Regions from separate parts of the Promicromonospora vindobonensis genome, predicted to be linked through region 2. Evidence: predicted binding sites of a transcription regulator. Region 2 holds the regulator's gene; the other holds the start of a gene.
What was found. The regulator Rex, encoded in region 2, represses fermentation and respiration genes when NADH is low (regulators of the CRP and FNR family bind a similar motif). The targets are predictions, from matches to a motif close to CTTGTGAANNNNTTCACAAG.

Region 1 (15,163 bases), on a different contig from region 2:
GCCCGGCTGCCGGTCGTGCTCGACGGCGAGATCGTCGCCCTCGACCGCGACGGCCGCCCCGACTTCCGCCGCCTCCAGCAGCGCGCCAACCTCCGCAAGGAGCGCGACGTCGCACGCGCGCGGGCCCGCGTCCAGGTGGACCTCATGCTCTTCGACGTCCTGGAGGCCGACGGCGACAGCGTCACCGACCAGCCCTACACCGAGCGGCGCGAGCTGCTGGAGTCCCTCCTCACGCCCAGCGCCCCCATCCACCTCCCGCCTGCGTTCGACGGCGACCTCGACGCCGCCATGCGCACCTCACGAACCCTGCGGCTGGAGGGGGTCGTCGCCAAGCGCCAGACCTCCACCTACGCCGAACGGCGCTCGCGGGAGTGGCTCAAGCTCAAGCACAGCGCGATGCAGGAGGTCGTGATCGTGGGCTGGCGCCCGGGCCGGGCGAACACCTCGGTGATGGGCTCCCTGCTCATGGCTGTGCCGGAGGACGGCGAAGCGGGCGGCGGCCTGCGCTACGTGGGACGGGTCGGCACGGGCTTCACCGAGCGCGAGCGCCGGGAGATCACGACGCGGCTGCAGGCCATGGAGCGCAAGACCCCCGGCGCATCCGGCGTGCCGACGGAGGACGCGTCCGACGCCCGCTGGGTGACGCCGAAGCTGGTGGGCGAGGTGACGTACGCCGACTGGGCGGAGGGCAGCGGCAGCGCGTCCGGCGAGCGGCGGATGCGCCACTCGGTGTGGCGCGGGTGGCGGCCGGACAAGTCGCCGGAGGACGTCGTGGTGGAGGCCCCTGGTCAGGGATGACGCCGGCCTGGTCCTCGATCCGGCCGAACTAGCGGGCATGGCCGCTTGGCACACTTTTACAGCCTTGCTCCCCATTTGCGGACCATCGTCGTACCGTGTTCTGCGACGGACGGAGGACAGAGATGTTCAGACACCCCCAGCGTCTGGCCGCCCCGACGGCCATCCTTGCCGCGCTCACGCTCGCGGCCGTCCCGGCGACAGCAGTCGCCGCACCCGGAGCGACCCCCAGCAGCTCCCCAGCGCAGCAGGTCAGCCACGCGCTGCGTGACCCCTTTCCCCTGATCGAGCTACCGGACCGGATCGAGCTGCCCGACGCCTTCCAGCCCGAGGGCATCACGACGGCGGGCCCTGTGGCCTGGTTCGGCTCGCTGGCCGACGGCGACATCTATCGCGCCGACCTGCTGACCGGCGAGGGCGAGGTGATCAGCCAGGGACCAGGCACGCCGTCGGTGGGGCTCACCGTGGACGCCAAGGGCCGCCTGTTCGTCTCGGGCGGCACCGGCGGCGACGCACGTGTCGTCGACGGGCGCACCGGAGAGGTCCTCGCGACATACGACTTCGGTGGCGGCTTCGTGAACGACGTCGTCGTGACGAAGCGCTACGCCTACTTCACCGACTCCGAGCGCCCCGTGGTCCACCGCCTCCACCTGGGCCCTGGCGGCTCGCCAACGGGCACGTTCGACGAGCTGGCGCTGCACGGCGACTGGGAGCAGGTCGACGGGTTCAACGCCAACGGCATCACGACGTCGCCCGACGGCAGGTCCCTGCTCGTCGTGAACTCGACGACCGGTGGTCTCTTCCGGGTGGACCCGACCAACGGGCACGCCTACCGGGTCGATCTCGGCGACGACCAGCTCACCAACGGTGACGGGATGCTCAGGACCGGCCGCACGCTCTACGTCGCGCAGAACACCCGCAACCAGGTGGCGACGGTGCGGCTCGACCGGGCGGCATCGGAAGGGCGGGTGGTGCAGACGCGGACCAGCGACGACTTCGACACGCCCACCACCATCGCGGGCTTCGCCGGTGCCCTCTACCTGCCGAACGCCCGGTTCACGACGACGCCGGAGGAGGACACCGAGTACTGGGTCACCCGCCTGCCGTTGCACTGAGCGACCAGGCGACCTGTGCCCCGGCCCACCCGGCGGCCGCGGAATACCGGCGTCCGCCGGGTGGGTTGTGGCTGACATGCGAGCCATCACGTACTCAGAGTTCGGCAGCGCGGACGTCCTGGAGCTCACCGAGCAGCCGGACCCGCACATCGGTCCCGACACCCTGCTCGTCCGCGTCAGGGCGGCCTCGGTCAACCCGGTCGACTGGAAGATCCGCCAGGGCTACCTGGAGGGCCTGATCGACACGGAGCTCCCTGCCATCCCGGGCTGGGACGTGGCAGGTGTCGTCGAGCAGGTCGGCCTGGACACCACCGAGTTCCAGGTCGGCGACGAGGTGTACGGCTACGTGCGCAAGGACACGGTCAAGGGCGGCACCTTCGCGGAGCTCGTCGCCGCACCCGTGCGCACCCTGGCCAAGAAGCCGTCGTCCCTGAGCTTCGAGGAGGCGGCAGCGGTACCGCTGGCCGGCCTCACCGCCTACCAGGCGATCCGGCGCGCCGGGGTCCAGGAGGGCCAGACCGTGCTGGTGCACGCAGCGGCAGGCGGCGTCGGCGCGTTCGGCGTGCAGCTCGCCAAGGCGCTGGGCGCGCGCGTCATCGGCACCGCGAGCGAGGGCAACCACGATTTCCTGCGCGCGCTCGGGGCGGAGCCCGTTACCTATGGCGACGGCCTGGCCGACCGGGTCCGCGCGATCGCGCCGGACGGCGTCGACGTCGCCCTCGACTTCGCCGGGGGCGACGCCGTCGCCACCAGCGCGGAGCTCCTGGCCGACGGCGGCACCATCGCCTCGATCGCCGACGCCACCGCCCGCACCGAGCACGGCGGGCACTACGTCTGGGTGCGCCCCTCCACCGAGGACCTCGACGCGCTCACCGCGCTCTTCGACGCCGGCACGCTGTCGGTCGAGATCGCTCAGGTCTTCGACCTGGCCGACGCGGCGGCCGCGCACCGGGCCAACGAGACCGGCCACACGCGCGGCAAGGTGGTCGTGCGCGTCTAACGGGGTGACGGGCCCACTGTGGTCGGTAGAACGTCAGGTGATCGGCACTCCCGGGCTGCCGATCACCTGACGTTCTGCCGACCACCCGCCGGGCCCGTCCGGTCACTCGCCGGCTGGCGTGGACTGCTTGTCGACCTCGGCGGGCGAACGGAGGATGCAGAACTCGTTCCCCTCCGGGTCGGCGAGCACCACCCAGCCCGTGCCGGGTCCGTACTGGCCGCGCCGGTCGGCCACCACGGTGGCCCCGTGCGCGATCACCCGTTCGATCTCGGTGTCCCGCAGGTCCGCGCGCGGGCGCAGGTCGAGGTGGAGGCGGTTCTTCACCGACTTGCTCTCCGGGACCTCGATGAACAGGACGTTCGTGCCCTCGCCCGCCGGGTCGGCGATCATGCACTCGTCGTGGCCGGGCAGGTTCGGGTCGCCCGGCACGTCGTCGTAGCCGAGCACCGGTTTCCACCACTCGGAGAGCGAGTAGGCGTCGGAGCAGTCGATGGTCAGGTGCGAGATGAAGGAAGCCACCATCGGACCCTGGCACACCCGGATCGCGCACCCAAGGGATTTGGATCGTGTCCCCCGGATGGTCGGTAGAAGGTCAGGTGATCGGCAGCCCGGGACTGCCGATCACCTGACCTTCTGCCGAGTACTCGGGTGGCCTACCGACCACCTAGCCCGCCGCGGGCCGGCGGGGGCAGGAGGAGACGCCGCGGCGTCAGGGTGGCACCAACCTGCTCCGGCACATGGCGCAGCACCCGGGCGAGCGCCGGGCCCGCGCCGTCCGACGACGTCACCCGCACCACGCCCCAGCGTTCCTCCCGGAGATGATCCTCGCGGCGCTTCTCGTCGAACAGCGCACGACCGGCGTCGTGCCGAGGCCCCAGCGCCCCGGGGACGTACTTGACGCGCCCGTCGAACTCGGCCAGCAGCCGGAACGCCTCCCAGCCCAGGTCGGCCCGGAACTCACCGTGCGGCGTGCGTACCCTCAGCTGCGTGGTCGGTCGGGGCAGACCGGCCCGCAGGACCAGGTAGCGCAGCCAGGTCTCCCAGGCCGACTCGGCCCCCATGTCCGCCAGGTCGAGCACCAGGAGCGCCCGACGGCGGCCGCGCACGTCCCGCATCCCCGTGATGATCTCCCGCACGGCCCCGAGGTCGATCCCGAGGGCGAGCGCGTGGTCCACGATGACGAGCGCGAGCAACGGGTGCAGCGAGACGCAGCAGTCCGCGACGGTACGCGCCGGACTGGTCACCGGCACCCCGCCCAGGACGGTCCGTTCGTGATCGGCGAGCGTCAGAAGATGCCGCGCAACATCACTGGCGGACGCCGACGACGCCCGGTACGACTGGATGACGTGGACGCGCTCGGGCAGCTGCCACAGGCGTAACCCGTACAGCAGGGCCGCCGACTCGTGGCTCACCACGGCGCGGCGAATCTGGGAGCTCACGGCGACGACGCGTGCGACCGCCCTGTCCCGGGCGACCTCGTACCGGTCACCGGTCGGGTCCCGGCGACGGCGATAGGCACCCCGGCGGATCCTCTCCATCTTCTGGCCCCGCACGGCGCGGCGCAGCGCCTCGCGATCGTGCTCGCGGGCCAGGACGATCTCGGCTTCGTTCACCCCACGAGGTTCGCTCAGACCAGAGCCGGCGCGGCGCCCCTGCCGGGCGCCCTGTGCACAACCCGTCGAGATCAGCGCCTGTGGTCGCACTCGCGACGACCACCCGGCTGCTGGCCCGTGCAAGCAGGCCGGGCGAGTGATCGGTAGAACGTCAGGTGATCGGCAGTCCCGGGCTGCCGATCACCTGACCTTCTACCGATCACTCTTACCCGGGCGCAGCGCGGGCGGGCTTGCTCAGCCCGGGGAGGAGCGGCCGTGGCGCCAGTAGCCCACGAAGTCCACGTACGCCTTGGGCACTCCGCACTCATTCACCAGATACCGCCGCGCACCGGTGGCCAGCGACGCCTCACCGACCGTGAACGCATACACCTCGGGACCGAGACCGGCGAGGTCCAGGCCCCGCAGCTCCGCGAGCGCCGCCTGACCCGGGACAACGCCCGCGCCTACGCCAGCACCAGCACCGGCACCAGCACCAGCACCGGCACCCGCACCAGCGCCACCCACCGCGACGCCCGCAGCATCACCCGGGTCGTCGGACCGGACCACCCACCGCAGCTCGACGCCGGCCGGTGCCCGGACCTCCTGCCTGTCCGCGGCCGTGGGGACCTCGATGACCGCGATGCCACGGGCGTCCTCGGGGAGGGACTCGCAGATGCCCGCAACGGCTGGCAGCCCGGACTCGTCGGCCACGAGGAGTGTCCAGTCGTGCGCGTGGCGCGGGTCGTAGGAGATGCCCTGGTCGAGGATGCCGACCCGCAGACCCGGTTCGGCGGCCTGGGCGAAGCCGGCGCCCGGCCCCGGGCCGTGCTCGGCGGCGTTGCCGGAGCCGTGCTCGGCCAGCTCTTCTGGGCCGCCGTGGAGCACGAAGTCGACGTCGATCTCGTTCAGGTCGGGCCGCGCGGCGCGGACGGTGTAGTTGCGCACCCAGGGCCGCCGGGCCTTCGGCGTGGTGAGGTACTCGGCGTACCAGAGCCCTGACGTGCGCGTCGGCAGCCGCAGCATGTCCTGGCCGGCGCGCGGCAGAAACAGGCGGAACCACTGGTCGTAGCCGGCCGGTGTGAGCCGGGCGAGCTCGGCGCCGCCGAGGGTCACGCGCATCATGTTCGGGGTGACCCGCTTGGTGTTCACGACGTCGGCCATCACGACGTGCGGGTCGATCGCCTTGCGCCCCTTGTGTGCCATGCACTGAGGTTAGGCATACCTAAGTCGGTTTGACCAGGGTCTGGTCCGGATCGACCCGGCGCCTGTTCCGGATCCCCACGAAGGACAGCAGCCCACCGACCACGAGGAGCGCAGCCGTCACGACGAGCGCACGATGGAACGACGCGACGTCGAGCACACCGCCGGTGATGATGCCGGCGAACGCGACGGTCACCAGGCCCGCCACACGGGCCACGGCATTGTTCACCGCTGAGCCGATGCCGGCGTCATGGGTCGGGACGGCGCCGAGGATGGCCGCTGTCAGGGGCGCCACCGTGATCGCGAGGCCCAGCCCGAACACGAGCTGGCCGGGCAGCACCTGCGTGGGGTAGAAGGCCGTCTCGTCGATCGAGAGCATCAGGAGGTACCCGACCCCCGCCACGATCGGCCCCACCGTCATGAACAACCGCGGCCCGCGGCGGCCCGCCAGCGTGCCGAACCAGGCGGACAGCAGGATCATCGCGAACGTGGTCGGCAGCTGCGCCACCCCCGACCAGGTCGCGGAGTACCCGGCAACCTGCTGCAGGAACAGCGTGAGCACGAACCCGCCCAGCGAGAGCGCCCCGTAGATCGCGGTCGTGGCAAGGTTGCCCCACGCGAAGTTGCGCGCCCGGAACAGGCTCAGCGGGAGCATCGGGTCCGCCGCCCGCCGCTGGTAGAGGACGAACGCCACCAGCATCGCGGCGCCCGTGACGACCGGCACCAGGACACCGGGCGACGTCCACCCGAGCCGCTCCCCCTCGATGAGCCCGAACACGACACCCGCCAGGCCGAACGCGGCCAGCACCGCACCGGGAACGTCCACGCGGCGCCCGGGCTCGCCGGCCGCCGCCGGGACCCCGCGCAGCAGCCAGAGGGTCACGGCGATGACGGGCACGTTGATCCAGAACACCCAGCGCCAGGACACGAAGTCGACCAGGAGGCCGCCGACGAACGGGCCGACGATCATCGCGGCGGTCGTCCACGAGGTCCACCGGCCGATCGCACGAGCCTGCGCCTCGCCGCTGAACGTCGCGACGATCAGGGCGAGCGAGCTCGGCACCAGCAGGGCGCCCGCCACCCCCTGGAGGGCGCGCGCGATGACGAGGACCAGACCGGTCGGCGCGAGCGCGCACAACACCGAGGCGGCAGCGAACCCGACGAGCCCGACCGCCAGCACGCGGCGCCGCCCGTAGACGTCGGACACCGAGCCGGCCACGAGCATCAGCGCGCCCAGCGTCACCAGGTACGCGTCGACCACCCACTGCTGCAGGGCCAGCCCAGCGACGCCGGGCCCCCCGAGCTCCCGCGCGATGGCGGGCAGCGCGACGCTCACCACGGTGCCGTCGAGGAACGACACGAACGAGCCGAGGATGGCGACGAGGAGCACCCGTCTCTGGAGCGTGGTCACGGCCACACGCTATGCCCAGCCACCGACACGCGCCCCGGTGCGGCCGGCGGCTTCGTCCCTCGCCGAAGATCCGGCACCATCAGGTCATGGACCTGACGATCCGGCCTGCGACCCCCGACGACGCGACAGCCTGCGCCGACATCTACGGCCACTACGTGCGCCACACCCACGTCAGCTTCGAGTCGGACCCGCCGAGCAGCGAGGAGATGGCCCGCCGTATCGCGAGCTGTTCGGCCCGTCACGCATGGCTCGTCGCGCAGGACGCCGCAGGGCAGGACGTCGTCGGCTTCGCCTACGGCGCGCCGTACTCCGCGCGCGAGGCCTACCGCTGGTCGGTCGAGACCAGCGTCTACCTGGAGGTCGGCCGACGCCGGACGGGGGCCGGCCGGGCGCTGTACGAGGCACTCTTCGAGCGGCTGGCCGAGCGCGGCTACCGCCGTCTGGTGGCGGGTCTGGCGCTGCCGAACGACGCCAGCCTCGGCCTGCACCGCGCACTGGGCTTCGAGGTGGTGGGCACGCTCAGGGGGATCGGCTGGAAGCACGGCCGGTGGCACGACGTCATGCGCCTACAGAAGGACCTCGTGCCCGGCCTCGACGGCGCACCGCCGACCGGCGAGCCCACGTGACGAGCGAGCCCGCCTGAACCAGGCGCTGACCCGAACTACCTGCTCAGGGCGCCGTCGTCAAGCCCGCGCTGCGATCATCGCGCGCCGCCGGTTCACGGCAGGATCCGTCCATGGACAGCACCGTCCGCGTCGCGACACCAGACGACGCCGCAGCCTGCGCCGCGATCTACGCACCCTTCGTCGCCGACTCGGCGGCGACCTTCGAGACCAGCCCGCCGGACGCCCGCGCGATGACGCGCCGCATCGAACGGTTCTTCGGCCGGGAGACGTGGCTGGTGCTCGAGACGGAGGGCGCCGTGGCCGGCTTCGCCTACGCCAAGCCGTTCGCGGACCGCCCGACGTTCCGCTGGACTCTCGAGACCAACGTCTACGTCGCGGCCGACCACCAGCGGCGTGGTGGCGGCCGCGCCCTCTACGACACGCTCCTGGCGCGTCTCGCACACCGCGGGTACCACCGCGCCGTCGCGAGCATCGTGCTGCCGAACGACCCCGCCATCGCGCTGCACGAGGCGGCGGGCTTTCACCGGGCGGGTACGTTCGAGAAGATCGGCTGGAAGCTGGGCCAGTGGCACGACGCCGTGCTCTTCCAGCGCGACCTCGTGTCCGACGACGGGATCACCCCCGGCGACCGCACCGCTGACGCCGAGCTGCCAGGCCTGCTCACGCCCGAGCCGCTCGAGGTCACGCGTACCCCGTTGCTCCGGCCCCACCCGGCGGAGGAACTGGTCGCCTACTTCGGCGACTGAGCCGGAGGCGCAGCGGAGGGTGGGGGCCGAGGAACGAGGCACGCGCCCGGAGCGGAGCCGCAGGCTCAGTCGCCATGAACGGAGCCTGAACCCGTTCGCCCAACGCCCCCAGCACCGGACACGTCTAAGGTCGGCTGCATGGGTATCACCGTGCGCCCCGTCGAGTACGCCGACCAGCCGGACTACACCCGCCTCGGCAGCGAGGCGTTCGGTACGCCGGAGGGCGGGCGCCCCGTGCCGACCCCCGAGGAGTGGGCAGCATCCGGTTTCCGGGAGTGGGCAGCGTTCGACGGCGACGGCATGGCCGCCCGCCTGCGGGTGTACGGGTTCACGTCGTGGTTCCACGGCGCGCGGGTCCCGACGGCAGGGATCGCGGGGGTCGCCGTCGAGCCGGAGCGCCGCGGCTCTGGCCACCTCGGCCGGCTGTTCGCCACGGCCCTCGGCGAAGCGCGCGAGCGCGGCGAGGCGATCTCCACGCTCTACCCGAGCGCACCGGGCATCTACCGCGGCCTCGGCTACGAGGTGGTCGGCTCGTTCGACGACGTCGACGTCCCGCTGCCGGAGCTGGGTCGCGTGGCGGCGCCCAGCGGCATCGTCACCCGGCGGGCGGGAGTCGCCGACTTCGACGCCGTCACGGCCGTCCACCGCACGTGGGCCGCCGCGCAGAACGGCCCGGTCTCGCGGGCGGAGAAGCCCTTCTGGACCCCGCCCGAGAAGTTCTTCGCCGACTACACGGGCGTCACGCTGGCCGTGGACGGCTCCGGTGAGGTGGTCGGCTTCGCGAGCTGGCTCCGCGGCGAGGGGTTCACGCCGTCGAGCGCCGTCATGGAGGTCGACGACCTCATCGCCCTGACGCCCGACGCCGCGCGCGCCCTGTGGCGCACGCTCGGCAGCTTCTCGACGGTGGTGGGCACGGCGCGCGTGTCGACGTCGGGCCTGGATCCCGCCTGGCTGGTGCTGCCCAGCCTGACCACGACGGTCCACTCGGCCCACCCCTACATGCTCCGGGTGCTGGACGTCGCCGGGGCGCTGGGCGGCGTGCGGTCGCCCCTCGAGGGTGCGCGCGTCCCGTTCGCGGTGCGCGGCGCTCCGGACCTCGACGGCGCCTGGACCCTCACGGTGTCCGACGGCGTCACTCGTGTCGCGCGCGACACCGTCGCCCTCGAGGACGCGCACCACGAGCGGCCGGTCCTGAGCCCGAACGGGCTGGCGCTGCTCTACGCGGGGGCGCAGTCGGCGGGCAACCTGCGGTTCGCGGGCGCCCTGACCGGTCCGCCGGAGCACGACGCCGTCCTGACCGCGCTGTTCTCGGGCCGCCAGGTCCACGTCCGCGACTACTTCTGACGCGCACGTGTTCGTACCGCGCACGTGAACTTCATACTGGGCACGTGAACATCCCGGTCGCCTGGTCCGTCGTCCTGATCCTCACCGCCGCGTGGAACCTGCTCATCTGGCCGCGGTTCTGGCAGCGCATCGTCGCCGACCCCCGGTCCCGCGACGCGAACGGCAGGGCGACGACGTTCCTCACCGTGCACACCGTCCTGATCGCGGTGTCCCTCGCCCTGGCTCTGGCGGTCGGGGTGCTGGGCGTGCTGACCCTGCTCTGAGCCGCCCAGGGCCACCCCCGGGCCGCGCCCGCCGGCTGCTCCGGGCGGCGGCCTATTGCCACCATACCTTGAGGTAGGTATGGTGCATCCATGAGCACGGACACCGCACGCGACCGCCTCGTCGGCGCCGCACAGGATCTCTTCGCCGTCCAGGGCGTCGGGCCGACGAGCCCGCGCGCCGTGCTGGCGGCGTCCGGTGTCGGGCAGGGCAGCCTGTACCACCACTTCCCCACCAAGCACGACCTCGCCGTCGCGGCCGTCGGCGCCACCGTCGACCAGACGCTCGCCCGGGCGATGCGCACCCTCGGCAGCGACGCCCCGGCGATCGAACGCCTGGTCGCCTACCTCGAGCGGCCACGCGACGCGCTCGCCGGCTGCAGGATCGGCCGCCTCACCGCCGAGCAGGCGGTGATGGACGACGAGGGCCTGCGCGACGTGGTCGACGCCTACTTCGTGCGGCTGCTCGGGGTCCTCACCGGCATCTTTCGCGAGACGGGCCTGCCCGACGACGTCGCCGGCGACCGCGCGCACGCCGCCCTCGCGATCATCCAGGGCGGGTTCGTCCTGGCCCGCGCCACGCAGGACCCGGACGCGCTGGCCGCTGCGGTGCGCGGCTTCGTGGGCCTGCTGACCCAGAAGGAGCACCCATGACCCTCCGCGAGCGCCTGCGCGCGCTGCCCACCTTCGCCCGGCCGGGGCTGCCGGTCTTCGACCCGGACGCCGCGCCCCCCCACGCCGCACGAGCTGTTCGTCGCCTGGCTGGAGGACGCGATCGAGGCGGACGTGCTCGCCGCGCACGCCGCGACCCTCTCGACCGCCGACGCCGCCGGGCACGTCCACGCGCGGACGCTGCTCGTCAAGGACGTGACGGTGGACGGCTGGTGGTTCGCCTCGCAGTCCACGAGCCCGAAGGGGCGCGACCTGGCGGCCAACCCGCATGCCGCCCTGACGTTCTTCTGGCCGGAGCTGGGCCGCCAGGTCAAGGTGACGGGGAGCGCGGCGCCGGCAGGGCCGGAGGCGAGCCGCGCCGACTTCCTCGCACGCCCGGACGCCTCTCGTGCCGCCGGCCTGGTCAACCACCAGAGCGAGCCGCTGGCCTCCCGGCAGGAGTATGACCGGGCCTTCGCCGAGGCCCTGCGTGCCGTCAGCGCCGACCGGGACCTGACCGCGCCGGACTGGACGGCCTACGTGGTCACGCCGACGGAGGTCGAGTTCTGGCAGGCGCCCGACGACGGCCCCCACACCCGCCTGCTCTACCGCGCGGACGCCGCCGGCTGGAGCAGGGGCTTGCTGTGGCCCTGAACCCGGCCCTGAACCCCGCACACCACCACTTCCTCGACGGAGAGAGACACCGATGACCACGAGCACGAGCACCGACACCATCTCGCACGCCCTGGCCGACTCGACTGCGGGGCTCCAGGCCCTGCTGGCCGCCGTCGGGCACCTGACCGAGGAGGACGTCGCAGCGCCGTCGCCCCTGGCGGGCTGGACCCGCGGGCACGTCCTGTCCCACATCGCGGGGATCGGCGGCGCGATGCTCGGCCAGGCACAGGCCGCTGAGCGCGGCGAGGTGGTGCCCGTCTACGCGAGCCCGGAGGCCCGCAACGCCATCATCGAGGAGGGCGCCGGGCGCACGCCCGCCGAGCACGTCGCGGTCCTGGAGCGCCTCAGCGGGGACCTGGCACGGACCTGGCCCGAGCCGGGCTCTGCGCTCTGGGACGCGCCGAGCGGGTACCGCGGCGGGCCGCTGTCCGGCTGCCTGCTCGCCTGGTGGCGAGAGGTCCGGATCCACTCGGTCGACGCGCTGGCCGGCACGCCGCAGGCCTTCGGGTACGAGACCTGGGACGACGCCCTGTGCGCGCACCTGCGTGAGTTCCTGGCCGTCCGGCTGCCCGACGGCGTGTCCGTCGCCGACCTCGACGGGGAGCCCCGTGACGTCGTGGCGTGGCTGGCCGGGCGTGTCCCCGCTGCGCCGCTGCGCGGTGAGCTGCCGGAGCTCGGGCCGTGGCCGTCCGCCGCGCCGGCCCGGTGACCCCGGGCACCACCAGGTGAGCAGAGCGGGACGGGCGCCGGCGTGAGCGAGGTCACGGACGGCACCACGTGATTCGTGCCACAGCGCTCGTTCCGCTTTTCACAAGCCCGCTAATGTTCTTGACGTGACTTCTTACCTCCAGACAGCCCCGCGTCCCTCCGAAGAGGTCGATGTCGCGCTGATCGGCGGAGGGATCATGAGTGCCACCCTCGGCGCGCTGCTCACGATCCTCGAGCCGACCTGGCGTATCGGAATCTACGAGCGTCTCGACGAGGTCGCACAAGAGTCGTCGAACCCGTGGAACAACGCGGGCACCGGCCATGCCGCGCTCTGCGAGCTGAACTACACGCCGGAGCGCAAGGACGGCTCGGTCGACATCTCCAAGGCGGTGACGATCAACGAGCAGTTCCACACCTCCCGCGAGTTCTGGAACCACCTCCTGACCGCCGGCCTGATGGAGGGCACGGACTTCATCAACGTCACGCCGCACATGACGTTCGTGCGCGGCGCCGACAACGTGGACTTCCTGCGCCGCCGCTACGAGGCGCTGAGCGTGCACCCGCTGTTCAGCGACATGGAGTTCAGCTCGGACCCCGAGGTCATCGGGCAGTGGACGCCGCTGATGACCCAGGACCGCGACGCCGACGAGCCGATCGCGGCCACGCGCGCCGCAGCGGGGACCGACGTCGACTTCGGGTCGCTCACCAAGAAGCTCGTCGAGTTCGCAACGGCGCACAACACCGAGCTGCACCTGAACCACGAGGTCCGGGGCCTGAAGAAGCTGCGGGACGGCCGCTGGCGCCTGAACCTGCACGACCGTTCCTGGAACGCCGGCACCCGCCGTCGTACCGTCCGGGCGAAGTTCGTCTTCGTCGGCGCCGGTGGCGGCGCGCTGCCGCTGCTGCAGGCTTCCGGCATCAAGGAGGCGCGCGGTTACGGCGGCTTCCCGATCTCCGGCGAGTTCCTCCGCACGGACAACCCGGCCATCGTGTCCCAGCACCAGGCCAAGGTCTACGGCAAGGCCGACGTCGGCGCGCCGCCCATGTCGGTGCCGCACCTGGACACGCGCATCGTCGACGGCAAGAGCTACCTCATGTTCGGCCCGTACGCCGGGTTCAGCCCGAACTACCTGAAGAAGGGCAAGTACCTCGGCCTGATCACGTCGCTGCGCCTGCACAACATCGGCACGATGCTCGGCGTCGCCGCGAAGAACATGGACCTCACCGGCTACCTGGTCGGCCAGGTGGTGGCCGCTCCGGAGACCAAGTTCCACGAGCTGCAGCGCTTCATGCCGACCGCGCAGCCCGGCGACTGGGAGCAGATCACCGCCGGCCAGCGCGTCCAGGTGATGAAGTGGGTCAAGGGCAAGGGCGGCGTGCTGGAGTTCGGCACCGAGGTCGTCGCGGCCCAGGACGGCACCATCGCCGGCCTGCTGGGCGCGTCCCCCGGCGCCTCGACCGCCGTCGCCGCCATGACCGGGCTGCTGGAGCGCTGCTTCCCCGCCAAGTACGACGAGTGGAAGCCGCAGCTCACCTCGATGATGCCGAGCCTCGGCGGCGTCGACTACGACACGGCGGAGCTCGCCGCCGACCGTGTCGCGGCAGGCGCCTGACCCCTCCCCTCCCCCGGGAAGCAGCAGCGCCGAACGAACGGAGGAGCAGTCGCTTCATCGGCCTCGATGGAGCGGCTGCTCCTCCGTTGGGCAACTCCGGGCTCAGCGGGTGACGAGGCCCGCGAGACGGGCAGCCCAACGGGCGAGCAGCGCGTCGACCGTCTCGATCGCGATCGCGGTGCGCGGCATGCGCGCCCGCACCGCGACCCCGTCGTCGGTGCGGGACACCCAGAGCTGGAGGTCGTCGGCGCGGGTGGCTGCCGAGACGTGGTGCGCCCGCCGCCCCGCCGACGCGGCATGTCCCGGGAGCCGCCGGTAGTCCAGGTACGACACCTGGAAGATGTCCACCCGCGGGAACCGCAGCGGCTGCGGCAGGGTCTCCACCACCTGTTCGAGCGGCACGGCCGACAGCTCGCGCGCGGCGCGCACGGCCTTGCCCGTGGCGGCGAGGGCCGCGTCCGTGACGGTGTCGCCCCCTGCGGCGGCGGCCTCGATGCGCACCGGCACCGTGGTCGTGTGCCAGCCGACGCTCCGGCGCGCTGCGGTGTCGGCCCGGGTGTGTACCGGGAGGAGCGTCTCCAGGACGGTAGGCCCCCCGAGGTCGGCGACGGCGGCGGCGAGCGCGGCCAGCACGGCGGCCGACGTCGACGCGCCGGCCGACCTGGCGCGCGCGGCGATCGTGTCGGCGGCGGAGGCGTCGGCGAGCGGGCGCACGACGGTGCGCTGGGCCACCCGTTCGCCGTCGGGCACACCGAGCGGCAACGGGAACGTGGGCAGGGCCCAGCCACGGTCGCGGAGGAAGCCGTGCCAGGTCGCGAGCCGCGGGTCGTCGGCGCCGACGGGTGCCGGAACGGCCGGCGGGCCTGCCGGCTCGGCTCGCTGCGGAGCGGCTCGGCCTGCGGCCGCCGGGGGTGCCGGTTCGCCCGCTGCCAGGAGGGCTGTGCCGCGCGCCGGCAGGGTGGCCCTCGCCAGGGCCGCTACGCCCGGCGCGGCCGAGCGCAGGGCGGGCAGACCCGCGGCGCGCCCCGTGTGCTCGCCGTAGAGCGCGGCCAGGTCGTCGACGACGACGGTGGTCGACCAGGCGTCGGTGTGCAGGTGGTCCATGCCGAGCACGATCGTCGACCGGTCGGGGCGGCTGACCGCCGCCGGCAGGAACGCCGGGTACCCGAACGGTGCGCAGCGGCGGCCGAGCTCGCCCACCAGGTGCTCGCGGGTGGCCTCGACGGTTCCGGTGACCGGGCCGTCCTGACGGAGCCAGACGAGCGCACGGGGCTCGTGCAGCACGAGGCCCACACCCGCCGGCCGGCGGACCGCCTCGGCCGACAGCCCGGCATGCCGGGTCACGAGGTCGCGGAAGGCGGCTTCCAACGCGTCCTCGTCGACCGGGCCGTCGACGTCGAACGCGGCGGTGATCCAGACGCTCGGCT
Region 2 (15,163 bases):
GCGCCGTCGTACAGCTCCGCGGCGGGTTCCGTGTAGTGCAGGCCCACGAACCGGTCGTCCTCGAAGCTCAGGGACGTCAGGGAGGCGAGGTTGCACTGGCGGCTGCGCGGGTCGTGCCAGAGCTGGCCGCCCTCGAACGACCGGCGGGTGAGCCACACCGGCAGCTGGTGGCTGACGAGCACGATCTCGTGGCCCTCCGCGGCTCGGCGCGCGTCCTCGACGGCGCTGCGCATGCGCTCGACCTGGTGCGTGTACGGCTCGCCCCAGGACGGGCGGAACGGGTTCCACATGTACGGCCAGTTCCGCGGGCTCTTGAGCGCGCCGCCGCCGTCCCCGACGGGGAGGCCCTCGAACCGGTTGCCCGCCTCGATGATGCGGTCGTCCGTCGCGAGGTCCAGGCCGAAGCTCTGCACAAGGGGCGCTGCGGTCTCCTGCGCGCGCTGCAGCGGGGAGGCGACGACCTTGATCACGTCCCGGCCGGCGTTCGTGAGGTGGTCGGCGACGATCTTCGCCATCGCCTGGCCACGGTCGGAGAGGCGGTAGCCGGGCAGCCGCCCGTACAGGACACCGTCGGGGTTGTACACCTCGCCGTGACGCAGCAGGTGAACCGTCGTGGAAACCATGGCGCCCAGTCTCGCACCCGACCCTGGGTGCCTGTGACCTCGAACGGGTGTGGATTGCCGTATCTCACACCGATCCGCGCCCGCAGGCCCTCGGACGGAGGGCGGCGGTCGCTCACCATGGGGTGAAATCCGAAGATCGGGATAAAACCGCCCTGACGACCTCTTGACCTTTAACGTTTAAGCCGCTTAACGTCTCCGCCAGTTTCACCATCGCCGCTGAAACGATTCAAGGGAGATCCCGATGTCGCTCGCCCTTCGCGCTCCACGATCCCGGAGCGCCCGGCTGTTCAGCCCGTTCCTCGTCCTCGCCCTTCTCGTCCCGCTGGCGGCGGCGCCACCAGCCGCCGGTATCCCCGCGCTCGAACCCACCGGTCCAGCCCTGGCCGTGACGGCGCCGACCGTGGACCGCCGCACCGACCCGACCGGGATCCTGCCGACGGATCCGGTCAGGTTCTCGTGGCAGCTCGACACCGACCGGCGCGGCGTCGTGCAGCGGGCCTACCAGGTGCGCGTCTGGGCCGGCGAGACCAGCTCGGGCAGAGCCATGTGGGACTCCGGCCGGGTCACCTCTGACCAGTCCGTGGACGTGCCGTACGGCGGCCCGGACCTCACCGCCCAGAGCGAGTACACCTGGTCGGTCCGGGCCTGGGACGACGACGACAACGCCTCCCGGTGGAGCACGCCGGCGCACTTCGAGACCGCGCTCGCCGACGCCGCAGCCTGGACCGGGCAGTGGATCGGCAAGGACACGTCCCAGGTCGGCGACGAATGGACGGACTACACCGTCTCGGTGACGGCGTCGCGCATCGAGGGTGCGCTGGGGATCTACGTCCGCGGCTCGGACCGGGCCAACGCGTACATGTGGCAGCTCAGCGAGACCGGGCACGCACTGCGTCCGCACGTGAAGGTGAACAACGGATACACCGTGCTCGACGCGGCGCCCTTCTCCGCGGACCTCGACCTCGCCGACCAGCACGAGTACACCCTCGAGGTGGCGGGAGACACCCTGACCACACGCGTCGACGGCGAGGTCGTGGACACCCGGACCGACGCGACCCACGCGGCGGCGGGCCTCGTGGGCCTCCGCACGAGCGGGGGCGAGTCCGCGCTCGTGCACGACATCAGCGTCACGACCCCGGACGGCGACAGCCTGCTGGACGCCACGTTCCCCGGCGACGAGCACGAGCTGTCCGACGGGCGGGCCACCCCCGACGGGCTGGCGGTGAGCGAGGGCGACGAGCCGTGGGCCGAGCAGTCGACCGACGTCCAGCTCCTACGGACGGAGTTCGACCTGCCGGACGTCCCGGTGACCAGCGCACGCGTCTACGCGACGGCGCGCGGACTGTACGAGCTCGAGCTGGACGGCACCGCGGTCGGAGACCACCAGCTCGCCCCCGGGTGGACGGACTACGAGGACCGGATCCAGTACCAGACCTACGACGTCACCGACCTGCTCCGCCCCGGCACCAACGTGCTCGGGGCGCAGCTCGCGAAGGGCTGGTTCGCCGGCCGCATCGCCCAGGCCGGATCGGAGCGGTACGGCACCACGCCGAGCCTGCTCGCCCAGCTCCGGGTCGAGCTGGCCGACGGGACCACCCGGACCATCACGACCGGGGACGACTGGTCGGTCGGGGAGAGCCCGATCCGCACGTCCGACCTCCTGGACGGCGAGGGCTTCGACGCGCGCGCCGCGCACGACACCGACGGGTGGTCGTCCCCCGGCTTCGACGCGACGGGCTGGGAGCCCGCCGACGTCATCGAGCCGCCGGCAGCCGAGCTCGTGCCGCAGCAGGACCAGCCGGTCCGGGTGCTCGAGGAGCTGGGCGCCACGGCACTCCCGTCCCCTTCCGAGGGTGTCCACCTCTACGACCTGGGGCAGAACATGGTGGGCCACGTCCGCGCCCGGCTCACCGGGGCCCCAGGCACGACGGCGACCCTCCGGTTCGGCGAGGTCCTCAACCCCGACGGGACCCTGTACACCGACAACCTGCGCACCGCGAAGGTCACCGACACCTACACCTTCGACGAGTCGGGGACCGGCGTCGTCGAGCCGACCTTCACGTCGCACGGGTTCCGGTTCGTCGAGATCACCGGGGTCACCGAGGCGCCGGCGCCCGCCGACGTCGTCGGCGTGGTGGTCAGCACCGACACCGAGGAGTCCAGCGAGCTGTCGACGGGCTCTGCCATGGTCGACCAGCTCGACAGCAACATCCGGTGGGGCCGGCGCGGCAACTTCCTCTCCATCCCGACCGACACCCCGGCCCGTGACGAGCGGCTCGGCTGGACCGGTGACATCAACGTGTTCGGCGAGACCGCCGCGTACACGGCCGACTCGCGCGAGTTCCTCCGCAAGTGGCTGCGCGACCTGCGCGACAGCCAGCGGGCCGACGGCGCCTTCCCCGGCTTCGCGCCGATCATCCCCGGCCACTCCGACGGCGGGATGGGCACCGCCGGCTGGGGCGACGCCGGCGTGCACGTGCCATGGACCCTCTGGCGCGCCTACGGCGACACCGACGTCGTCGAGGAGAACTACGAGGCGATGCGGCGCTACGTCGACTACCTGCACGCCGACTCCGAGGACTGGATCCGCGACGAGGGCGGCTACCTGGACTGGGTGAACCTCGACGACCCGACCGAGGCCGGCGTGGTCTCCACCGCCTTCATGGCCAAGAGCACGCAGGAGCTCGCCGAGATGGCCCGCGCCATCGGCCGGACGGCGGACGCCGACGCGTACGACACCGCCTTCGCGGAGATCCGGGCCGCCTACCAGCGGGAGTTCGTCGCCGACGACGGCACCGTGAGGTCCGACAGCCAGACGTCGTACGTCCTGACGATCACGCACGGCCTGATGCCCGACGAGCTCGAGGACGAGGTGGCGGCGAAGTTCCTCGCGAGCCTCGAACGGCGCGACCGGCACCTGTCCGTCGGCTTCCTCGGCGTCGAGGGGCTGCTGCCCGCCCTGTCCCAGATCGGGCGGGACGACGTCGCCTTCGAGATGCTCCAGCACGAGGACTACCCGTCGTGGGGCTACGAGATCGCGAACGGCGCGACGACCGTGTGGGAGCGGTGGAACTCCATCCTGCCGGACGGCTCGTTCCACGACCCGGGGATGAACTCGTTCAACCACTACGCGTACGGCGCCGTCGGCCGGTGGATGTACGGGACCATGGCCGGCGTCCGCTCGCTGGAGCCGGGCTACCGCAGGTCGCTCGTCGCGCCCCGGGTCGACGAACGCGTCGGGCACGTCGACTACCGCCTGGACACCCCGTACGGCGCGGTCGAGAGCGGGTGGGACGTCGAGGGAGACCGCCTGGAGCTGACCGTGACGGTGCCCGCCAACACCACGGCGGAGATCCGGGTGCCCGCCACGTCGCGGCACGCCGTGCTCGAGTCCGGCACACCGGTCGCCCGGGTGCGGGGTGTCGAGTTCGAGCGCATGGTCGACGGTGCGGCCGCCTTCAGCGTGGGCTCCGGGACGTACCGGTTCGTGGTGGACGAGGCGCTGGGCGACCTCGGCGACGCCCTGCAGGGCCTGGCCGAGCTCGGGGACGCCGTCGACGACGCGCGGGCCGACGGCCACCTGACCCGGTCGCAGGCCGCTCGCCTCGGCCGGCTGGCCGACGGCGCCGACCGGGACACCGCGCTGGCCTGGTCGGCCTACCTCCGCTCCGACGACGACGCTCCGGCGCACGTCCACGCGGCCCTTGCCGACGTCGGCGAGCTCAGGACCGCGATCGAGGACGCCGTCGGGAACGGGCTGCCCGAGACCGTCGCCGAGTCCCTGCTCACCGCCACCTCCGCTGTGGCCACCACCCTCGCGGATGCCTCGGGGGCGCTGCTCGGGGCGCGCGCGGAGCTGGCGGTTCCCGACGGGACCGCCCTGCCTGGGTCGGTCGTCCCGGTCGAGCTGAGCCTTGCGAACACCGGACGGCAGGCCCTCCTGCGGCCCGAGGTCGAGCTCGCCCTGCCGGACGGCTGGACGGCGACCCCGGTGGGGCAGCTCCCCGACCGGGTGGAACCGGGGACGACCGCGGTGCAGCGCCTCGACGTGTCGCTGCCCGCAGGGCTCGCGGCGGGCAGGGCAGAGCTCGCCGGGACGGTGGCCTACACCTACGGCGACTCGACGGCAGAGCTCCGGGTCGCCGGTGGGCTCTCCGTCGTGCCCGCCGTCGTGGTCGACTCCGCCCGGACGACGCCCGGCGCGGCGGGACCGGGAGACAGGGTCACCGTGCGTACCGCGATCGAGAACCGGTCGGCCGTGGAGCAGTCACGCACCGTGACGGTGACGGTCCCGGAGGGCTGGCCCGCACCCGAGCCCGCCGAGCTGACGCTGGCGCCCGGGGAGGCCGTCGACCACGAGGTGGAGGTCCGGGTCCCCGGGTCGGTCACCGGCGGTCCGACGTCGATCGGGGTCGCCGTCGGCGCGCACGACGACGAGTCGGCGCGGGCGACGCTGGACGTGCGCGTGCCGACGCCGCCTGCGGGCGTCGTCGACCATGTCGACGTCGGCGACGCCGCGTCGGAGGCGGCGCACGGGCTGACCGCCTCCCCCGGCTCGGGGACCAACGTCGAGGCGGGGCTCACCCGCAGGTACACGGGCGTCACCGGGGGCGACGGACACTTCGAGCTCGACCTCGACGTCCCGGCTGGTGAGGCGTTCGTGCTGACCGTCGTCGAGACCTACGACGGCGCGCAGCGCAAGACCTACGACGTCCTCGCCGACGGCACCCGGGTGCTGGGCAGGGACTACCGCAAGACGTCCGGCGGTGCCGGGACGGTCACGTACCGGTTGGTCGTCGAGCCGTCGGCGGCGACGGCGGACGGCGTGGTGCGGCTCCGGTTCGAGGACGTACCGGGCGACTACGACCCGTCGGTGGCCGACGTCTGGACCAGTACGCAGGAGGTCTAGCGACAACGCCTACCCAGCGATCCTGCCCGCATCTCCCCGGGGAGGCGGGCAGGATCGCTGGGTAGGCGCAGCCAACACCCGCTAGTCGCAGAGGGCCGTCAGGCCCTCCTCCGTTCCGCCGGAGAGCTTCGACGACTCGGCGACCTTGGCCATGATGCGGCCCAGCACGGCGAACTCCTCCGGCTCCAGCGCGTCCACCATGATGCGGCGCACCGCGGCCACATGGCCGGGGGCAGCGGTCTCGAGAGCCGCGTACCCGGCGTCGGTCATGGTGCAGTTCACGCCACGCCGGTCGCCCTCCGCCGCACGTCGCTCGACCAGGCCGCGTTGTTCCATGCGCGCGACGGTGTGCGTGAGCCTGCTGCGCGAGAGCACCAGGCCGTCGGCGAGAGCCGACATCCGCATGGTGCGCTCCGGTGCCTCCGAGAGCTGCACCAGCAGGCTGTACTCCCCGAGGGAGAGGTCGAGGGTCCGGTCGTGGACGGCACCGAGCGCCTCGACGAAGCGCGCGGTGCCCTCGAGGTAGTGCCGCCAGGAGCCCTGCTGCTCCTCGGTCAGCCAGCTGTCGCGCTGCTCGATCGTCTCTGCTGCCATGTTGCCCATCGCTTTCGTGCTTGCCGAGCCGCTCGTTCCACCGCCATCCGCGACCAGTGGAAACATGCTGTGGGAATACGTTACGGGACCGGCTATGTTAGATGTGATCGTGACTAGTTGATCTCTCAACTATCTACCCGAACCGCCGCACCGACAAGGAGCCTCACTCATGGCCACCTCCCTTCCCGCAGGTCTGACCACCGGCACGTACGACCTCGACCCGTCCCACACCACGGCCGCCTTCTCCGTCCGCCACGCGGGCATCGCGAAGGTCCGCGGCACCATCGGCGTGGCCTCCGGCACCATCACGGTGGGCGACGACCTGGAGTCGTCGAGCGTCACCGCCGAGCTGGACGCGGAGTCGGTCAACACGGGCGACGCCGGTCGCGACGGCCACCTGAAGAGCGCCGACTTCTGGCACGCCGAGGAGAACCCCGCCTGGACCTTCACGTCCACCGGCATCCGGCCCGAGGGCGACGCCTACATCATCTCGGGCGACCTGACCATCAACGGCGTCACCAAGGGCGTCGAGCTGGAGACCGAGTTCACCGGCACCGCCAAGGACCCGTTCGGCAACGACCGTGCCGGCTTCGAGGCCAGCCTCGAGATCAACCGCAAGGAGTTCGGCCTGACCTGGAACGCCTCGCTGGAGACCGGCGGCTTCCTGGTCGGCGACAAGGTCAAGATCACCCTGGACGTCAGCGCGATCGCCAAGGCCTGACCCGTCCCGGTGCGCCGACACCGGCGCCTCCCACTTCGCGTTCAGCAGGCTGCAGGCGACCGTAACCCCCCGGGGGTTATGGTCGCCTGGAGCCTGCTGAACCGCTGTCAGGGGCGGACCGTCGGCGGCCTTCTGACGCCAGCACCAGCCAGGTCACGAACCACGGGACGCCCCATGCTGCGGACAACACCGCCGCACGGCCGAGATCAGCCTCGGTGGCGATGTCACCGGCGTCGGCGAGGTCCGTCCCCGCGACGACCAGGTCAGTGTCCTCCGGATGCTGGACCACGGTGAACGTGCCGGCATACGGGGCGGGTGCGTCGGTCCACGTGCGCATCGGGGTGCCCGGCAGATAGGGGTCCTGGTGGTAGTCCAGGTGAACCTGCCTCGCGCCGTCGGCATGCTCGACGACAGCCCGCACCTTGACGTTCCGGCCGCCACGGCCCCTGCTGAACTCCGCGTCGTGAGCAGTGATCCGTACGCCGTCCGACGCCAGCTCCGCCAGCCGCGCACTCTGGTACGTCCCGTAGACGGCGCCGCCGACCAGGGGCAGAGCGAGCCCGAACACGGTGATCCAGACGGACATAGCAAGGCCGCGGGAGTGCGTGCCCCCTCCCGACGGCCGGTGCTCGCCACGGTCCTGGCCCCCGGTCCTCAGGAGGTCGTCGGCCCGACGGCTCGCCACCATCATGACTGCCCCGCCAAGAACTGCCGACGCCAGCACCACGCCCAGGACGATCGGCGCGGCGAACCGCGTCTCGTCGTAGCCGGCCAGGAGCTCGACGACGAAGAACCCCAGCGGCGCCAGGGCCGCGAGCATCCAGCCCCAGACCACACCTTGCCGAACGCTCCAGGGCAGTGTGACGAACGTCCTGGGCCTGCCGGCGAAGAGCTCCTCGTCCACGCCCTCTTCCGCTTCATCGGCGATCGCGGGCGGCCCGTGCCCGCGCCGCCCGCCTCCGTGCCTGGCATCGGCGCGGATCGCCGCGACCCGCGCCGCACGTTCTGCCCGGGTCAGGTCCTCTCCCGCGAAGCTGACGAGCCTGCCCGTCCGCGGGTCCACGTGCTCCACATCGACCGGTCCGGTGCCCTCGACGAGCGTGATGTATGCCGCCGCGTGCTCCCTCGCCGTTCGCGTGCTCGCCATGCTGTCGAGAACCCGCGCCGCAGTCACCCCGAACGCACCAGGAATGGCGAGCACCGCCGCGAAGATGGGCTGGTCAGCGCCCCACAGCAGCACCATGCCCACAACGAGGCCGACCATACCGACGCCCAGGCACCAGCTCCCGGCGGCGGAAAGACTCCGCGCGGAGACGCCCGACAGCATCCTTCGCCCGATCCTCGGGTGCCATCCGTCAGCCACTCACGTCCCCCGGTCCATCAGCTCGGTCAACAGGTCAGCCTGCTGTGTATAGCACCGCGCCCCACGTCACGGTGGGCCCCGACCCGAGAATCACCCGGCCCCGGTCGGACGTCGGACCGAACTCGCTCAGTTCGGTCCGATGACCTGAGATCGGTCAGTTAACCGACCGATCTCATCCCATCCGACCGATCTCACCGGTGTGGTGCAGCATCATCCGCGCCCGAGCAGCCTCAGAGCGCTGCGGCCCGGGTCGCCGCGTGGAACGCCAGGATCTGCAGCTCGCCACCGACGTCGACGGACCGCACCACCACGTCGTCCGGGACCTGGAGCGCTATGGGCGCGAAGTTCAGGATCTCGCGGACGCCCGCGCCGACGACGGCGTCGGCCACGTCCTGGGCACCATGACCCGGCAGCGCGAGCACGACCATGGTGACCCGCTCGCGGTGGATGACCTCGGCAACGGCGCGGACGTGCTCGACGGCCACTCCGGCCACCCGCGTGCCCACGACGTCGGGCGACGCGTCCAGCAGTGCCACCACCTGGAAGCCGCGCGTCGCGTACCCGGAGTAGTTCGCGAGCGCGTGCCCGAGGTTACCGATGCCGACGATCGCGAGCCGGTGCTCCGTCTCGAGCCCCAGGGCGACGGTGATGTACGAGGCGAGCGACTCGACGTCGTAGCCGACGCCGCGCGTGCCGAACGAACCCAGGTACGACAGGTCCTTGCGCAGCTGGGCCGAGCTCACGCCCGAGCGTTCGGCAAGCTCCGTCGACGAGGTGAGGCCCACCCCCTCGGCAGCGAGGTCGCGCAGGGCGCGCAGGTAGTACGGCAGCCTCCCTACGGTTGCTGCCGGAACTGTGCCGTCACTGAGTTCGACCACGTGCTGCTCCCCTCCCCGCGACCACTGTGTCGCGGGCGTACGCACACACTGCCGGGATGATCATGCCAGGAGGCGGGCCAGGCGCGCACCGTCCACGCGCCAGAATCCTTGCTGGACCCCGTCCACCTCGACCACGGGGACGTATTCCCCGTACTTCTCCCGCAGTGCGGGCGCGCTGTCGATGTCGACCTCGCGCCATTGGGCTCCGGCACCCTCGCACACCTGCACCACGACGGCTCGTGCGTCTTCGCACAGATGGCACGCCTCGCGTGTGTACAGGACTACCCGGGCTCCGGCAGGACTTGTCACGCCCCGAGGTTACGTCACGCGCGCGACGGCGAGCGGTCGGTGTCCGGCAGTCGTCGGTCCACCCACAGCGCACCCCACGCCAGGACGAGGAAGACGACGGCGACGAGCCCCGCGTTGGTCAGCGCACCGGGGTAGCCGAGCACGTTGACGTCGAGGAACGGGTACGGGTACCAGTCGGTCGCCGCGCCCCGGAGGAACGTGTAGACGAGCCAGGCGATCGGGTAGACGACCGACCACCACACGGTCCGCGCGGACACCCGTGGGCGCGGCCCCGCCCACAGCCAGACGATGACGGCGAACAGCGGTGCCAGGACGTGCAGCATCGTGTTGGAGACCAGGCCGGCCCCGGTCAGCTCGACGATGCCCCGCAGCACGGTGTTGTAGACGACGCCGGTGACGGCTATGCACAGCAGCGCGTCGAGGCGCAGCACGCGGAAGACCGGACCGTCCCGGCGCGGGTCCACCGCGAGCGCCAGCGAGACCCCGCCGATCAGCAGATTCGACTCGATGGTGAAATAGCTGAAGAGCCGGACGATGCGCTCGGCATGCGTCGGGGCCAGGCCTGGGCCCTCGACGATCGCCACGACGAGCTCGATGGCGAAGCCGCCGAGGGCGAACACCGCGACCAGCAGGTGCAGTGCTCGTGCCAGCGTGGCCCGTTCCGGCATCCTGCTCTCGTGCGTCACTCCCCGGTTTTATCACGGTCGGCCCCGCCCACCGGGTGGGGACTTGCGCGACGTGACACGCGGATAGAGTGACCTCCATGCCGTCGACGCACCCCTCGTCCGCCACTGCGGCGTTCTTCGACGTCGACAACACGATCATCCGCGGGGCGAGCGCCTTTCACCTGGCCAAGTCCGCTTATCAGCGCAAGTTCTTCGGCACGCGCGACATCCTGAGGTTCGCGGTGATCCAGGCGCGCTACCTGATGTGGGGCGAGAACAAGGAGCAGATCGACGAGGTGCGTCACCGCGCCCTGTCGCTCATCGCGGGCCGCAGCGTCGCGGAGATCGCCACCCTCGGCGAGGAGGTGTGGGACGCCGTCCTGTCCTTGCGGATCTATCCGGGCACGCGCCGCCTGCTCGACGAGCACATCGCGGCGGGTCACCAGGTCTGGCTCGTCACCGCTACCCCGGTGGAGGTCGCACAGCTCATCGCCCGCCGGCTGGGCGCCACGGGGGCGCTCGGCACCATCGCGGAGCACAAGGACGGGTTCTACACGGGCCGGCTCAACGGTGACCTCATGCACGGGCAGGCCAAGGCTGCGGCCATCGTCGAGCTGGCCGAGATCAACGACATCGACCTCGCCGAGAGCTACGCGTACGGGGACTCGCTGAACGACCTGCCGATGATGGGCGTGGTGGGCCACCCCTGCCCGATCAACCCCGACCTGCGGCTGCGCAGGCACGCGCAGGAGGTGGGCTGGCCGATCCGGGAGTTTCGCGGCCGGTCGCAGCGGGCGGCCGGGCGCGGGGTGCGGACCGCCTCGTGGGCCGGTGCCGCGTGGGTGCTCGGCCTGGTACTGCGCGCGGCGCGGCGCCGGCTCCAGGGCCGCTAGCTCTCCCCGAACCACGCTCCCGCAGACACGAAGAAGGCCCGGCCCCCACAGGGGGCCGGGCCTGCTCGTCACGCGCCAGAGGGCGCGCGCGTCACTTCTTGTTGCGGCGCTGGTGGCGCGTCTTACGAAGCAGCTTGCGGTGCTTCTTCTTCGCCATACGCTTGCGGCGCTTCTTGATGACGGAGCCCATAGGTCCTCGCAATGTTCGATCGGTCGGCGGCAGCCCGACGACGGGCCGCTCAGCGAAATGGTCCACGGTTGGTCCGGGACAGTGACGCCAGAGTGACGATGGCCGACCAACACGAAAGGGAGTCCGTTGCCTAGGCTACCTGGTCCAGCGCGCGCCCCGTAATCGGCGGGGGTGTGAGTTGCGCCGACCGGGACCTGGCGACCGGGTCACGGCCGCGCGGCGAACCGGTCCAGCAGTTCGGCGTGGCCCGAGCAGACGAGCAGGTCGTTGGCCGAGACGCGGGTCTCCGGCGTCGCGTAGACGAAGTCGACACCCGGTGACTTCACGCCGATCACGGTGACGCCGTACCGCCTACGGATGTTGGACTGGGCGAGCGTGAAGCCCTGCGTCTCCTTGGGCGGGCGCATCTTCACGATGGTGAACCCGTCCTCGACCTCGATGTAGTCGAGCAGCTTGCCGCTCACGAGGTGGGCCACGCGCGAACCGGCGTCGGCCTCCGGGAAGACGACGTGGTGCGCACCGATGCGGGTCAGGATCCGGCCGTGCTCCGCTGAGATCGCCTTGGCCCAGATCTGCGGCGTGCCTATGTCGACCAGGTTGCCCGTGATCAGCACCGACGCCTCGAGGGACGAGCCGACACCGACCACGGCCACGCCGAAGTCCTTGGCGCCGAGCTGCTCCAGCGCCTCCGGGTTGGACGCGTCGGCCTCCACCAGCGGCAGCCGGCCGGACCACTGTGCGACAAGGGTCGGGTCCTGCTCGACCGCCAGCACGTCCTGGCCCAGCCTGTCCAGGGTCCCGCCGATCGACGACCCGAACCGCCCTAGTCCGATCACGAGCACCCCAGCGTCACGCTCGGGCTTCTTCTCCGGCACGGTATTCCTCTCTGGCCACTTGTCAGACGTACGGGTCACGATAGTGACCTGCGGTCCGCCACGTCCTCATCCGATGTTGTCCTACGGTCGAGACCTGCGTTCCGGGCTCACCCGATGTTGTCTGTCGCGTGAGGCCTGCGTTCCGTTCCGGGCGAGTGCCTCGTTCCTCGGCCCTCACCCTGCACTGCACTCCGGCCTCACCCGATGATGGGTCGTTCCTCCGGGAAGCGTACGATGCGCCGCCGGTCGCGCAGCGCCAGCACCGCCACGACGGTCACCGCGCCGGTCCGCCCGACGAACATGAGCGCCGACAGCCAGTACTTGGCGGCGTCGGGCAGCCCCTGCGTGATCCCCGTGGACAGACCGACGGTCGCGAACGCCGACAGCACCTCGAACAGGACCTTGGACAGGCTGTGGTCGGTGAGCTCCAGCAGCGCGACGCAGGAGACCAGCACGATGGACGCCCCCGTGAACACCACGGCGATCGAGAGCCTGAGCACGTCGCGCGGGATGCGCCGGCCGAACGCCTCGATGTCCCGGTCGCCGCGCGCCTCGGCGAAGATCGCCAGCAGCATGACGGCGAGCGTGGTCACCTTGATGCCGCCGGCGGTCGACGCCGACCCACCGCCCACGAACATCAGGGCGTCCTGGATGAGCCAGCTCGACTCGGTCATGGCTCCGACGTCGACCGTGCTGAACCCGCCCGAGCGGGGCATGATCCCTGCGAAGACGGCGGCCAGGAGCTTTTCCCCGAGGGTCAGTGGGCCGAACGTGTCCGGGTTGGTCCACTCCAGGACGAGGAGCAGCAGGGCACCCACCCCGAACAGCACGAAGCTGGTCACGAGCGTGAGCTTGGTGTGCAGGGAGAACCGCTGGGTCCAGCCGTGCCACCGCTGGCCCGGCCGCGGCAAGGACCGCTGGATGTTGAGGATCACCGGGAAGCCGAGCGCGCCGATGAACACGCCGAGCGCGATCGGCAGCACGAGCGTCCAGTCCCCGACGTGCGGTGCCAGGCCCTCCACGGTCGGCACGAAGCCCGCGTTGTTGAACGCCGAGATCCCGTAGAACAGCGAGTGCCAGGCCGCGGTGCCCACGTTGCCCTCGATCACGAGGAAGCGGGGAAAGAGCAGCAGGGCGATCGACAGCTCGAGGGTGGTGGCGGTGACGATGATGACCCGGATCAGCGAGCCGACGTCGCCCAGCTTGCTGGTCTTGGTCTCCGACGCGGTGAGCAGCTTCTGCGTCAGTCCGATCTTGCGCGACACGATCATGCCGAGCAGCGAGGCGACGGTCATGATCCCGAGGCCGCCCACCTTGATACCGGTGAGGATGACGATCTGCCCGTACAGGGACCAGTAGGTAGCGGTGTCCTGCACGACGAGGCCGGTGACGCACACGGCGGAGACCGCGGTGAACAGCGCGTCGACCAGGCGTGCGCCGTCGCCGTCCGCCGTGGCGAAGGGTGCGAGCAGGAGCAGGGTGAACACCCCGATCACGCACGCGAAGACCGTGACGGCCAGTCGGGCCGGCGCCCGGAACGCGAGCACGTCGATGTACTCCCGGAGACCGAACAGCCCGTGCCGCAAGCTCGGCGCCATCCGACCCGCTCCTTCCCCCAGCTCCCGACGATCGACGCCTTACTCTGCCACGCCGCGGGGCCCACCCCGGGCAGAAACCCGCTCACCGGCGCCAGTCCGTTACCGTGGGCGAGTGCACCTCGCCCGGCTGGTCTGGAGTCCGCGACTGCTCGAGTACGACTTCGGACCCGGGCATCCCATGTCGCCTGCCCGCCTCGACCTCACGATGCGGCTCATCGACGCGCTCGGCCTGCTCGAAGAGCCGACGCTCGAGGTGGTGGACGCCGAGCCCGCCTCCGACGCCGTCATCGAGACGGTGCACGACGCCGACTACGTGGCCGCCGTCCGGCACGCCGGGACCACGCTGGAGCCGGACCTGGCGCGCGGACTGGGCACGGACGACGACCCGCTGTTCGCGGGGATGCACGAGGCCGCCGCACGCCAGCTCGGTGGATCCGTCGACCTCGCCTCGGCGCTCTGGAGCGGGGAGATCGCGCACGGCGTGAACGTCGCCGGCGGCATGCACCACGCGATGCCCGGTGCGGCGTCGGGCTTCTGCGTCTACAACGACGCCGCCGCAGCCATCCGGCACCTGCTGGACCAGGGCGCGGAACGGGTTGCCTACCTGGACTTCGACGCCCACCACGGCGACGGCGTCGAGGCCATCTTCTGGGACGACCCGCGCGTGCTCACGATCTCGATCCACGAGGACGGTCGCACCCTGTTCCCTGGCACCGGCGCGTCGACCGACATCGGTTCCGGTCCCGCCGAGGGCAGCGTCGTCAACATCCCCGTCCCCGCGCGGACCTCCGGCGCAGCCTGGCTGCGGGCCATCGACGCCGTGGTGCCAGCCCTGGTCCGGCAGCACCGGCCGGAGGCGATCGTGTCCCAGCACGGCTGCGACGCCCACGGCCGTGACCCGCTCTCGAACCTGAACGTGTCGGTGGATGCCCAGCTGACCGCACAGAAGTGGGCCCATGCGCTCGCGCACGAGCACGCCGAGGGCCGCTGGCTCGCGCTGGGCGGTGGCGGCTACGCCGTGTCCGACGTCGTGCCGCTCGCCTGGGCGGCGCTCGTCGCGGAAGCCGCGCACGTGCCGCTGGAACGCGGCTCCGAGCTGCCTCGCGCGTGGCGTGCGACGGTCGAGGCCCTGGACCTGGAGGCGGCACGCACGCTCGGCTCGGCGGAGGTGCCGTTCCGCGGCTGGCGCGACGGCTACGACCCCGCCGACGCGGTGGACCGCGCGGTCCAGGCGACCCGCAGGTCGGTCTTCCCCCTCTGGGGCCTGGACCCCCTGCTGGACTGACCCGGCTCGGCGGGGCCCGGCGGGCTGTCTGCCGGGTGATCGGCAGTTCGTCAGGTGATCGGCAGCCCGGGAATGCCGATCACCTGACGGATTGCCGATCACCCGGCAGACAGCCCACGTTCAGGCGCGCGCCATCCGACCGCCACCCCTGTCCGGGAGCCTCGGGCCATGCGACGTCGCTTCGCCGCCCTGCCGGCCGCCCTGCTGCTCCTGTCCACCCTCGTCCCGGCCTCTGCGGCCGCGAGCGGCGCGCCGGAGCG

Region 1: the regulator Rex is predicted to act here: its motif matches at 12,211-12,230, upstream of mqo (malate dehydrogenase (quinone)).

The regions. Positions count from the first base shown of each region.
Region 1 covers NZ_JBHUOG010000001.1:846,552-861,714, forward strand. The annotation lists gene ACFS27_RS04030 (ATP-dependent DNA ligase) at 1-798, shown strand, start outside; gene ACFS27_RS04035 (SMP-30/gluconolactonase/LRE family protein) at 921-1,910, shown strand; gene ACFS27_RS04040 (NADP-dependent oxidoreductase) at 1,987-2,910, shown strand; gene ACFS27_RS04045 (VOC family protein) at 3,013-3,429, opposite strand; gene ACFS27_RS04050 (hypothetical protein) at 3,564-4,523, opposite strand; gene ACFS27_RS04055 (siderophore-interacting protein) at 4,758-5,705, opposite strand; gene ACFS27_RS04060 (DHA2 family efflux MFS transporter permease subunit) at 5,725-7,113, opposite strand; gene ACFS27_RS04065 (GNAT family N-acetyltransferase) at 7,200-7,739, shown strand; gene ACFS27_RS04070 (GNAT family N-acetyltransferase) at 7,850-8,485, shown strand; gene ACFS27_RS04075 (GNAT family N-acetyltransferase) at 8,624-9,829, shown strand; gene ACFS27_RS04080 (SCO4848 family membrane protein) at 9,874-10,092, shown strand; gene ACFS27_RS04085 (TetR/AcrR family transcriptional regulator) at 10,183-10,743, shown strand; gene ACFS27_RS04090 (pyridoxine/pyridoxamine 5'-phosphate oxidase) at 10,876-11,394, shown strand; gene ACFS27_RS04095 (maleylpyruvate isomerase family mycothiol-dependent enzyme) at 11,447-12,124, shown strand; gene mqo (malate dehydrogenase (quinone)) at 12,249-13,736, shown strand; gene ACFS27_RS04105 (hypothetical protein) at 13,839-15,163, opposite strand, start outside.
Region 2 covers NZ_JBHUOG010000002.1:3,389,799-3,404,961, forward strand. The annotation lists gene ACFS27_RS28305 (histidine phosphatase family protein) at 1-623, opposite strand, end outside; gene ACFS27_RS28310 (family 78 glycoside hydrolase catalytic domain) at 865-5,532, shown strand; gene ACFS27_RS28315 (MarR family winged helix-turn-helix transcriptional regulator) at 5,614-6,126, opposite strand; gene ACFS27_RS28320 (YceI family protein) at 6,296-6,847, shown strand; gene ACFS27_RS28325 (hypothetical protein) at 6,924-8,111, opposite strand; gene ACFS27_RS28330 (redox-sensing transcriptional repressor Rex) at 8,441-9,088, opposite strand; gene ACFS27_RS28335 (glutaredoxin family protein) at 9,149-9,397, opposite strand; gene ACFS27_RS28340 (Pr6Pr family membrane protein) at 9,412-10,083, opposite strand; gene ACFS27_RS28345 (HAD family hydrolase) at 10,161-10,955, shown strand; gene ACFS27_RS28350 (30S ribosomal protein bS22) at 11,047-11,145, opposite strand; gene ACFS27_RS28355 (potassium channel family protein) at 11,352-12,020, opposite strand; gene ACFS27_RS28360 (TrkH family potassium uptake protein) at 12,218-13,618, opposite strand; gene ACFS27_RS28365 (acetoin utilization protein AcuC) at 13,731-14,903, shown strand; gene ACFS27_RS28370 (phytase) at 15,072-15,163, shown strand, end outside.